Regions from separate parts of the Streptomyces sp. NBC_00038 genome, predicted to be linked through region 3. Evidence: predicted binding sites of a transcription regulator. Region 3 holds the regulator's gene; each other region holds the start of a gene.

Region 1 (3,273 bases), 2.8 Mb from region 3:
GGAGGAGTCGCCGCCACCGTCGACGACGGTCGTGTCGTCCTTGGTGACCGTGACGCGGCGGGCGGTGCCCAGCACGTCCAGGCCGATCTGGTCGAGCTTGAGGCCGACCTCCTCGGCGATGACCTGACCGCCGGTGAGGGTGGCGAGGTCGCCCAGCATCGCCTTGCGGCGGTCGCCGAAGCCCGGGGCCTTCACCGCGACGGCGTTGAAGGTGCCGCGGATCTTGTTCACGACCAGGGTCGACAGGGCCTCGCCCTCGACGTCCTCGGCGATGATCAGGAGCGGCTTCGAGGCGTTGGCCTGGATGACCTTCTCAAGCAGCGGCAGGAGGTCCTGGATGGAGGAGATCTTGCCCTGGTGGATGAGGATGTACGGGTCCTCGAGGACGGCCTCCATGCGCTCCTGGTCCGTCACGAAGTACGGCGACAGGTAGCCCTTGTCGAAGGCCATGCCCTCGGTGAAGTCCAGCTCCAGACCGAAGGTGTTGGACTCCTCGACGGTGATGACACCGTCCTTGCCGACCTTGTCCATCGCCTCGGCGATGAGCTCGCCGACCTGGCTGTCCTGGGCGGACAGACCGGCGACGGCCGCGATGTCGGCCTTGTCCTCGATCGGACGGGCGGTCGCGAGGAGCTCCTCGGACACGGCCTTGACGGCGGCGTCGATGCCCTTCTTGAGGAGGGCGGGGGACGCGCCGGCGGCGACGTTCTTGAGGCCCTCGCGCACGAGCGCCTGGGCGAGCACGGTGGCGGTGGTCGTACCGTCACCCGCGATGTCGTTGGTCTTGGTCGCCACCTCCTTCACCAGCTGGGCACCGAGGTTCTCGTACGGGTCGTCGAGCTCGACCTCGCGCGCGATGGTGACGCCGTCGTTGGTGATGGTGGGAGCGCCGAACTTCTTGTCGATGACGACGTTGCGGCCCTTGGGGCCGATCGTCACCTTGACCGTGTCGGCAAGCTTGTTGACGCCGCGCTCGAGGGCGCGACGGGCGTCCTCGTCGAACTTCAGGATCTTCGCCATGGGAGCGATTCAGCCCTCTCGAAACTCTGGAAAATCTGGGGAGAACGAACGGCGCCCCCGACGCCCGGCTTCTTGCGATCGCGGGGGGCCAGGGGCGCTGTTCACTGCAAGACCGGTTGATGCCGGTCAATACCGGTTAAACCGGGGTGAACTACTTCTCGATGATCGCGAGCACGTCGCGAGCCGAGAGGACGAGGTACTCCTCGCCGTTGTACTTCACCTCGGTGCCGCCGTACTTGCTGTACAGCACGATGTCGCCGACAGCGACGTCGAGCGGAAGACGGTTACCGTCCTCGAAACGGCCCGGGCCCACGGCAAGGACGACGCCCTCCTGGGGCTTCTCCTTCGCGGTGTCCGGGATGACCAGGCCAGAGGCCGTGGTCTGCTCGGCTTCGAGCGGCTGGACCACAATGCGGTCCTCGAGCGGCTTGATGGCAACCTTGGAGCTGGTGGTCGTCACGATCCGACCTCCCCCTTCGGAGATCTCACGGGGTTAACTGTCTGAGGTGGCGACCAGGTGGACCCGTCGTCGCGGGAGCCGGATCTACCTGTCGTCATTGGCACTCTCCAGGGGGGAGTGCCAGACCTGAGACTATGACCGTGATTAGCACTCGGTCAAGCGGAGTGCCAACGCGGCGCCCACGAGCTCATCGGATCCCGAGCGGAACCACAGCCCCCGGACACGTCACAGGTAGTCCTCGAGCCGCGCCGGAGTGAACCCCTCCGCCTGGACGCGGCGCAGCAGCTCGAGCGTCGCCTCCGTGAGGTCCGGGTCCTCGGAGCCGGACAGGATGTCGCCCGGCCGCAGGGGGCCCGCATCGGCGTCCCGCCCCCGCACGACGGCGGCGATCCCGCAGTCCGCGGCGGCCCGCAGCGTGGTGGTGTCGTACGTGCCGTACGGGGGCCGCAGGAAGCGGGGGCGGATACCGAAGCGCTCCTTGAGCTTGTTCTGCTGGCCGCAGATCTCGGCGCGCTGGCCGACGTACGGCAGGCCCCGCAGGGAGGGGTGGTCCAGGGTGTGGTTCTGCACGGTCGCGCCGACCGCCCGCAGCCGCGCGAAGTGTCCGTACCCCGGCCCGACGACACTGTCCGTGACGAACATGCTGACCGGCAGCCGCAGTTCACGGACCATGTCGACGAACCGCGGATCCCGCTCGGCACCGTCGTCGTACGTCAGGAAGACCACCTTGTCGCGGGTGGGCACGCGGTCCACGAGCGGCGCGAGGCCCGGGCCCGCGGTGCGCGCGGTGACCCGGGCGGAGGGTTTCGGGGCGGGGACGAGCGGCGCGGACAGCCCCCAGCGGCGGTACGTCGCCAGGGTCGGCCCGTGCGAGCGCGCCTTGCTCACCTCGTGCGCCGCCTTCTTGCCCAGCCGTTCGATCGGGTCGACGGACTGGGCGCAGCCCGTGAGGAGTACGGCGGCGAGCACCCCGGCAAGGAGCGCGTACGGCCGCGACCTCACAGGTAGTCCTCCAGCCGCGCGACCGCGTACCCCTTGTCGGTCACCATCTTCATGAAGCGGCGGACCATGTCGGGCATCGTGCCCTTCCAGTCCTCCTTGCCGCGGAAGTGGCTGAGGACGATGTCGCCGGGGTGCAGATCGCGGTCCCACTCGCGGTACTCCCAGTGGTCGACGAAGATCTCCTCGTTCCACAGCGGGGCCGCCTTGATGCCGCAGGCCTTGGCTGCGCGCAGGGTGTCCTCGTTGTAGTTGCCGAACGGCGGCCGGAAGAGCGTGGGGCGCTTGCCGAACTGCTTCTTCATCACGTCCTGCATGCCGCAGATCTCGCGCTTCTGGCGTTCGTAGGAGAGTCCGGGCAGGTAGGGGTGGTGGAGCGTGTGGTTGTTGAGTACGACTCCGCGGTCGCGCATCTTGCGGAAGTACCCGTAGTCCTCCTTGACCAGGTAGTCGCTGAGGAAGGCGGTGTACGGGATCTTCAGGTCGCTCATCATCCGCAGGAAGGCCGGGTCCTTCTCGGCACCGTCGTCGATGGTGAGGAAGACGACCTTGTCCTTGGTGGGGATGGTCGTGAAGACCGGCGGCAGATCCTCACCATCCTCGACCTCGAAGCCGTCACGGAACTCGATGACCGGCTTCTTGGCGGGGGGCGCGGGCGCGGCGAGCGGCGTCTTGGCAAGACCCCAGCGCTTGGCCGCGGCGGCTCGTTCGGCCTGCGCGCGGCGGAGTTTGGCGGCGTAGGAGTCGAGGGCGCGGGCGGGCGGTGCCTGGGGCGCCTGGCGGCCGGGGGCCGG
Region 2 (3,273 bases), 1.2 Mb from region 3:
AGTGATGCTCATGCATACATGCAGTTGATGAATTGTGCAGGTGATGAATATGTGCATGCGCATCAATCCCGCGTCAAGGTTCAACCGCCTCACCCGTCACCGCATTCCGGCCCCCGGCACACTGCCGGGTGATCCCGGACACACAGGCACGCAGGCAGACGTACGAAAACGACCGAGGGCGGCACCCCCTGCGAGAAGGGGTGCCGCCCTCGGTACGAAGGACGGTGATCAACCGGGGGCCGGAGCCCCGAGGTGGATCAGAAGTCCATGTCACCGCCCGGCATACCGCCCGGAGCGCCGCCGGCGGCGGCCTTCTCCGGCTTGTCCGCGATGACGGCCTCGGTGGTGAGGAACAGCGCGGCGATGGACGCGGCGTTCTGCAGGGCAGAGCGCGTGACCTTCGCCGGGTCGATGATGCCTTCGGCGATCATGTCGACGTACTCACCGGTCGCGGCGTTCAGGCCGTGACCGACGGGCAGGTTGCGCACCTTCTCGACGATGACGCCACCCTCGAGACCACCGTTGACGGCGATCTGCTTGAGCGGGGCCTCCAGGGCGAGCCGCACGGCGTTGGCGCCGGTCGCCTCGTCACCCGTGAGCTCCAGCTTCTCGAAGACCGAGGAAGCCTGGATGAGAGCCACGCCACCACCGGCGACGATGCCCTCCTCGACGGCCGCCTTCGCGTTGCGAACGGCGTCCTCGATGCGGTGCTTGCGCTCCTTGAGCTCGACCTCGGTGGCGGCACCGGCCTTGATGACGGCCACGCCGCCGGCCAGCTTCGCCAGGCGCTCCTGGAGCTTCTCGCGGTCGTAGTCCGAGTCCGAGTTCTCGATCTCGGCGCGGATCTGGTTGACCCGGCCGGCGACCTGGTCGGCAGAGCCGGAGCCGTCGACGATCGTCGTCTCGTCCTTGGTGATGACGACCTTGCGGGCACGGCCCAGCAGGTCGACACCCGCGTTCTCCAGCTTGAGGCCGACCTCCTCGGAGATGACCTCGCCGCCCGTGAGGATGGCGATGTCGCCGAGCATGGCCTTGCGGCGGTCACCGAAGCCCGGAGCCTTGACGGCGACGGACTTGAAGGTGCCACGGATCTTGTTGACGACCAGCGTCGACAGAGCCTCGCCCTCGACGTCCTCGGCGATGATCAGCAGCGGCTTGCCCGACTGCATGACCTTCTCCAGGAGCGGGAGCAGGTCCTTGACGTTGGCGATCTTCGAGTTGGCGATCAGGATGTAGGGGTCGTCGAGGACGGCCTCCATACGCTCCATGTCGGTGGCGAAGTACGCCGAGATGTAGCCCTTGTCGAAGCGCATACCCTCGGTGAGTTCCAGCTCCAGACCGAAGGTCTGGGACTCCTCGACGGTGATGACGCCTTCCTTGCCGACCTTGTCCATCGCCTCGGCGATGAGCTCGCCGATCTGGGTGTCGGCGGCGGAGATGGAGGCCGTGGAGGCGATCTGCTCCTTGGTCTCGACATCCTTGGCCTGCTCGAGCAGGGCACCGGAGACGGCCTCGACGGCCTTCTCGATACCGCGCTTGAGGGCCATCGGGTTGGCACCCGCGGCTACGTTGCGAAGGCCCTCGCGGACCAGCGCCTGCGCCAGAACGGTCGCGGTGGTCGTACCGTCACCGGCGACGTCGTCCGTCTTCTTGGCGACTTCCTTGACCAGCTCAGCGCCGATCTTCTCGTACGGGTCCTCGAGCTCGATCTCCTTGGCGATGGAAACACCATCGTTGGTGATCGTGGGGGCGCCCCACTTCTTCTCGAGGACGACGTTGCGGCCCTTGGGGCCAAGGGTGACCTTGACGGCGTCGGCGAGCTGGTTCATCCCGCGCTCGAGACCGCGCCGTGCCTCCTCGTCGAACGCGATGATCTTGGCCATGTGAAGTGGTCCTCCCGGACTGGGGTGGATTGCTCCGGACCGCGCCCGCGCCCGCGACGGACGGCCTGCGTGCCTCGTGGTTCCTTGCCCCACTTGGCCTGCGGGCCTCACCGACCCGGTCCTCGTTGTCACTCTCACCTGCAGAGTGCTAACGCCAATGATTAGCACTCGCCCATGCCGAGTGCAAGCGGCTCCGGAAGATCCCCAGGTGGAGAGGGGGGCGCGCACCGGCGCGAGGACAGCCGGAGAGACGGACAGACCGAAGGGCTCGCACCCCCTGCCGGGGATGCGAGCCCTTCGTCACGTCGAACTAGAACAGTCAGTCGGCGCGTGCTTCAGCTGGTCGCCAGCCGGACCATGTCCGCCTGCGGCCCCTTCTGGCCCTGCGAGATCTCGAACTCGACCCGCTGGCCCTCTTCAAGGGTGCGGTAGCCGTCCATCTGAATCGCGCTGTAGTGGACGAATACATCCGCACCACCGTCGACCGCGATGAAGCCGTACCCCTTCTCCGCGTTGAACCACTTGACGGTGCCCTGAGCCATGCCTAACTCCCCTATTACTGGCCCTTGCACAGGACCGCACTTCGCGGGCCCGGGTCAGACCTCACCCCCCAACGATTGGGGGTGTGCGCCGGAACGCGTCGACCGCGGCTGAATGTATCTGTCCAACTGCCCTCTGCAACAGGTCAATCGGACGAGAATTCTGGGCACGACCGATCGGGGAATATGCGGAGAATTCGCAAAGATTCAGGGCAAGTCGGGCCCCATAAATGCCATAAAAGGCTCAAAAATGCGGGGCACTTTGGCTACTTCTTGTCGGACATCGGGCAAGAACTCATATGCGCCCGGCATGAAACCAACATGGAAAGCGAAGCACGTTCCCCAACTGTACCGCGCTCAACCATACAGAATTGCCCCCTCCGCTTCTCTCACGGAGGGGGCAATCAGATGAACTCTCGGTGATTGCCATTACCCAAGGTAACCGCAATCACCGCGCGTGACGGTCAGCCTCCGGCGACGGCCGGGATGATCGAGACGCCGGCGCCGTCCGGCGTAGCCGTCTCCAGGCCCTGCTCGAAGCGGACGTCGTCGTCGTTCACGTACACGTTGACGAAGCGACGCAGCTTGCCCTGGTCGTCCAGGACGCGGGCGGCGATGCCGGTGTGGTTCTTCTCAAGGTCGGCGATGACCTCGGCGAGGGTGCCACCCTCGGCCGTCACCTCGGCCTTGCCGCCGGTGTAGGTGCGCAGGATGGTGGGGATGCGGACGTTGACGCTCATACTTATGACCTCCGGTCAGGTAGTCGCCCTCAGGGGCGCGGGGAACTGCGCGACCAGCCCCTACCGGCCCGCAGAAGAACAACGACCTCTTACGCGAGCCCAGCTTCCCTG
Region 3 (3,273 bases):
CACCCGCGAGCTGGTGGGCGTACACCTCGACGGCGGCCTTGTCCGCGTACTCGGGCTGCGGCATGAAGAGGTTCACGCCGAAGGGCCGTCCGGTAATCCCGCGCAGCTGCTTGATCTCCTGGTACATACCGTCGGCGGTCTTGTACCCGGCGGCCAGGAACCCTAGCCCGCCGGCCTCGGACACGGCGGCCGCGAGATGCGGGACGGATACGCCGCCCGCCATGGGGGCCTGCACGATCGGGTGTGGGAAGAGATCGGTCAGTGCGGAGGACATGACGGCATGTTGTCACGTCCTCCGAACAAGTCCGAATCGAGCCTTCCGGCTGGCATAGGCCACCCGCACCTCCCGCCCCGGCGTGTGCGGCCCGGGGCGGAAAGGCCGCGGAAAAGCCCACCTCAGCAACCGTTGGAGGCGTCCTCAGCGACCGTTGAAGGCGTCCTTCAGGCGCGAGAACAGCCCCTGCTGCCCCGGCTGGAACTGCCCGATGGGCCGCTCCTCGCCGCGCAGCACGGCCAGCTCGCGCAGCACGCGCTCCTGCTCGGCGTCGAGCTTCGACGGTGTCATCACCTCGACGTGCACGATGAGGTCACCGCGCCCGCCGCCCCGCAGATGCGTGATGCCGCGCCCGTGCAGCGGGATCGACTGCCCGGACTGGGTCCCCGGACGGATGTCGACCTCCTCCATGCCGTCGAGCGTCTCCAGCGGCACCTTGGTGCCGAGGGCCGCCGCGGTCATCGGGATGGTGACCGTGCAGTGCAGGTCGTCGCCGCGCCGCTGGAACACGGCGTGCGGGAGCTCGTGGATCTCGACGTAGAGGTCGCCGGCGGGGCCGCCACCGGGGCCGACCTCGCCCTCGCCCGCGAGCTGGATCCGGGTGCCGTTGTCGACACCGGCGGGGATCTTGACGGTCAGCGTCCTGCGCGACCGCACCCGGCCGTCGCCCGCGCACTCCGGGCACGGCGTCGGGACGACGGTCCCGAAGCCCTGGCACTGGGGGCAGGGCCGCGAGGTCATGACCTGGCCGAGGAAGGACCGCGTGACCTGCGACACCTCACCGCGACCGCGGCACATGTCACAGGTCTGCGCCGAGGTCCCCGGCGCCGCGCCCTCACCGCTGCAGGTGCCGCACACCACGGCCGTGTCGACCTGGATGTCCTTCGTGGTGCCGAAGGCCGCCTCGTCCAGCTCGATCTCGAGCCGGATCATGGCGTCCTGGCCGCGGCGCGTACGCGACCGGGGGCCACGCTGCGACGCCGTGCCGAAGAAGGCGTCCATGATGTCCGAGAAGTTGCCGAAGCCACCGGCGCCGAAGCCACCGGGGCCGCCCGCGCCGCCCGACTGGGACAGCGGGTCGCCGCCGAGGTCGTAGACCTGCTTCTTCTGCGGGTCCGACAACACCTCGTACGCGGCGTTGATCTCCTTGAACCGCTCCTGCGTCTTCGGATCGGGATTGACGTCCGGGTGCAGCTCGCGCGCGAGCCTCCTGAACGCCTTCTTGATCTCGTCCTGGGACGCGTCGCGGCGCACGCCGAGTACGGCGTAGTAGTCCGTGGCCACTTAAGACTCCGCCAGGATCTGTCCGACGTACCGTGCCACCGCTCGTACCGCTCCCATCGTGCCGGGGTAATCCATGCGGGTCGGGCCGACCACGCCGAGTTTCGCTACTGCTTCGTCGCCCGAACCGTAGCCGACTGAGACGACGGACGTGGAGTTGAGTCCCTCATACGCGTTCTCATGACCGATCCGTACGGTCATGCCCGAATCCCCGGCCTCACCAAGCAACTTGAGGAGCACGACCTGCTCCTCCAGCGCTTCGAGAACGGGCCGGATGGTGAGAGGGAAGTCATGTCCGAAGCGGGTGAGATTGGCGGTGCCGCCGATCATCAGCCGCTCCTCGGTCTGCTCGACGAGCGTCTCCAGGAGGGTGGAGAGCACGGTGGCGACCGTACCGCGGTCCTCCGCCTCGAAGGCGTCGGGCAGGTCCTGCACCAGTTGCGGAACGTCCGAAAACCGGCGCCCCGCGACCCGGCTGTTGAGCCGCGCGCGTAGATCCGCCAGAGAGGCCTCCCCGAACGGCGCCGGGCAGTCGATCAGGCGCTGTTCCACCCGGCCGGTGTCCGTGATCAGGACGAGCATGACGCGGGCCGGAGCCAGCGACAGCAGCTCGACGTGGCGCACGGTCGAACGTGTGAGGGACGGGTACTGCACGACGGCGACCTGCCGGGTGAGCTGCGCGAGCAGCCGCACCGTCCGCCCGACGACATCGTCGAGATCGACGGCGCCGTCGAGGAAGTTCTGAATGGCCCGCCGCTCGGGTGCGGTCATCGGCTTGACGCCGGCGAGCTTGTCGACGAAGAGCCGGTAGCCCTTGTCGGTGGGGATGCGCCCGGCGCTGGTATGCGGCTGGGCGATGTACCCCTCGTCCTCAAGGGCGGCCATGTCGTTGCGGACCGTCGCCGGGGAGACCCCGAGCCGGTGCCGCTCGGTGAGGGCCTTGGAGCCGACGGGCTCCTCCGTCCCCACATAGTCCTGGACGATGGCGCGCAGCACTTCGAGCCTGCGTTCACTGAGCATCGCGCACACCTCCAGCTGTCGTCCCGTGGTCCTGGTGGGCCTTTCGCCCTGGCACTCAGCGCGTGCGAGTGCCAGCGTTCCCCGGCCCAGTGTACGGCGGGGAGGTACGCCCCCGGCAAGGGCGGCCCCCGCGCGGTCGTGCCGACGACGTCCTCGCCGTTAGCGTCTGCCCATGAGCGTGACTTGGGAAGAGGCGGGCTGGGAACAGCTGACACCACGGGTCGGCCGACGGCGCCTTCCTGGCTGGGACTGCACGGTCGGTCTCGTGATGGGTGAGGAGGCCGCCCTGATGATCGACGCGGGGTCGAGCCTGCGGGAGGGCGCACGGTTGCGTTCCGAGGCGCGACGGCTGCTGGGGGCGATCGACGCGGGGGCGAGCCCGTACGAGGGCACAGAACCGCCTTCCGAGACGCGGCGCCCGCGCGACGACGGACAACCGCGCTCCGACACCCGGCGCCTGCACGGCGACGGCCGCCGGGTGACGCACCTCGTGCTCACCCACCCGCACTTCGACCATGTCTTCGGCGCGGCCGCCTTCGCGGGTGTGGAGGTGTTCGGGGCGGTGGGCCTGGACACGGTTCTCGCTCACGGCCACGAGGCGCTTCGCGCGGACGCCGTACGCCACGGTCTCGACCCGCGGCAGGCCGACGAGGCAGCCGATCTGCTCGTCCGCCCCCGCCACCACGTGTCCGGCGAGT

What was found. The regulator HrcA, encoded in region 3, represses chaperone genes, less so after heat shock. The targets are predictions, from matches to a motif close to TTNGCACTCNGNNNNNCNGAGTGCNAA.
Region 1: groES (co-chaperone GroES) is a predicted target of HrcA. The motif match lies at 1,625-1,651, and genes of this name have one in related genera.
Region 2: groL (chaperonin GroEL) is a predicted target of HrcA. The motif match lies at 2,045-2,071, and genes of this name have one in related genera.

Annotation. Positions count from the first base shown of each region.
Region 1 is NZ_JAPELQ010000001.1:6,438,905-6,442,177, reverse strand. Features, by position in the region: gene groL (chaperonin GroEL) at 1-1,020, opposite strand, end outside; gene groES (co-chaperone GroES) at 1,172-1,480, opposite strand; gene OG219_RS29345 (polysaccharide deacetylase family protein) at 1,706-2,482, opposite strand; gene OG219_RS29340 (polysaccharide deacetylase family protein) at 2,479-3,273, opposite strand, start outside.
Region 2 is NZ_JAPELQ010000001.1:4,883,956-4,887,228, forward strand. Features, by position in the region: gene groL (chaperonin GroEL) at 258-1,883, opposite strand; gene OG219_RS21950 (cold-shock protein) at 2,219-2,425, opposite strand; gene OG219_RS21955 (MoaD/ThiS family protein) at 2,887-3,162, opposite strand; gene thrC (threonine synthase) at 3,252-3,273, opposite strand, start outside.
Region 3 is NZ_JAPELQ010000001.1:3,646,859-3,650,131, forward strand. Features, by position in the region: gene OG219_RS16585 (nitronate monooxygenase) at 1-274, opposite strand, end outside; gene dnaJ (molecular chaperone DnaJ) at 419-1,558, opposite strand; gene hrcA (heat-inducible transcriptional repressor HrcA) at 1,559-2,575, opposite strand; gene OG219_RS16600 (MBL fold metallo-hydrolase) at 2,748-3,273, shown strand, end outside.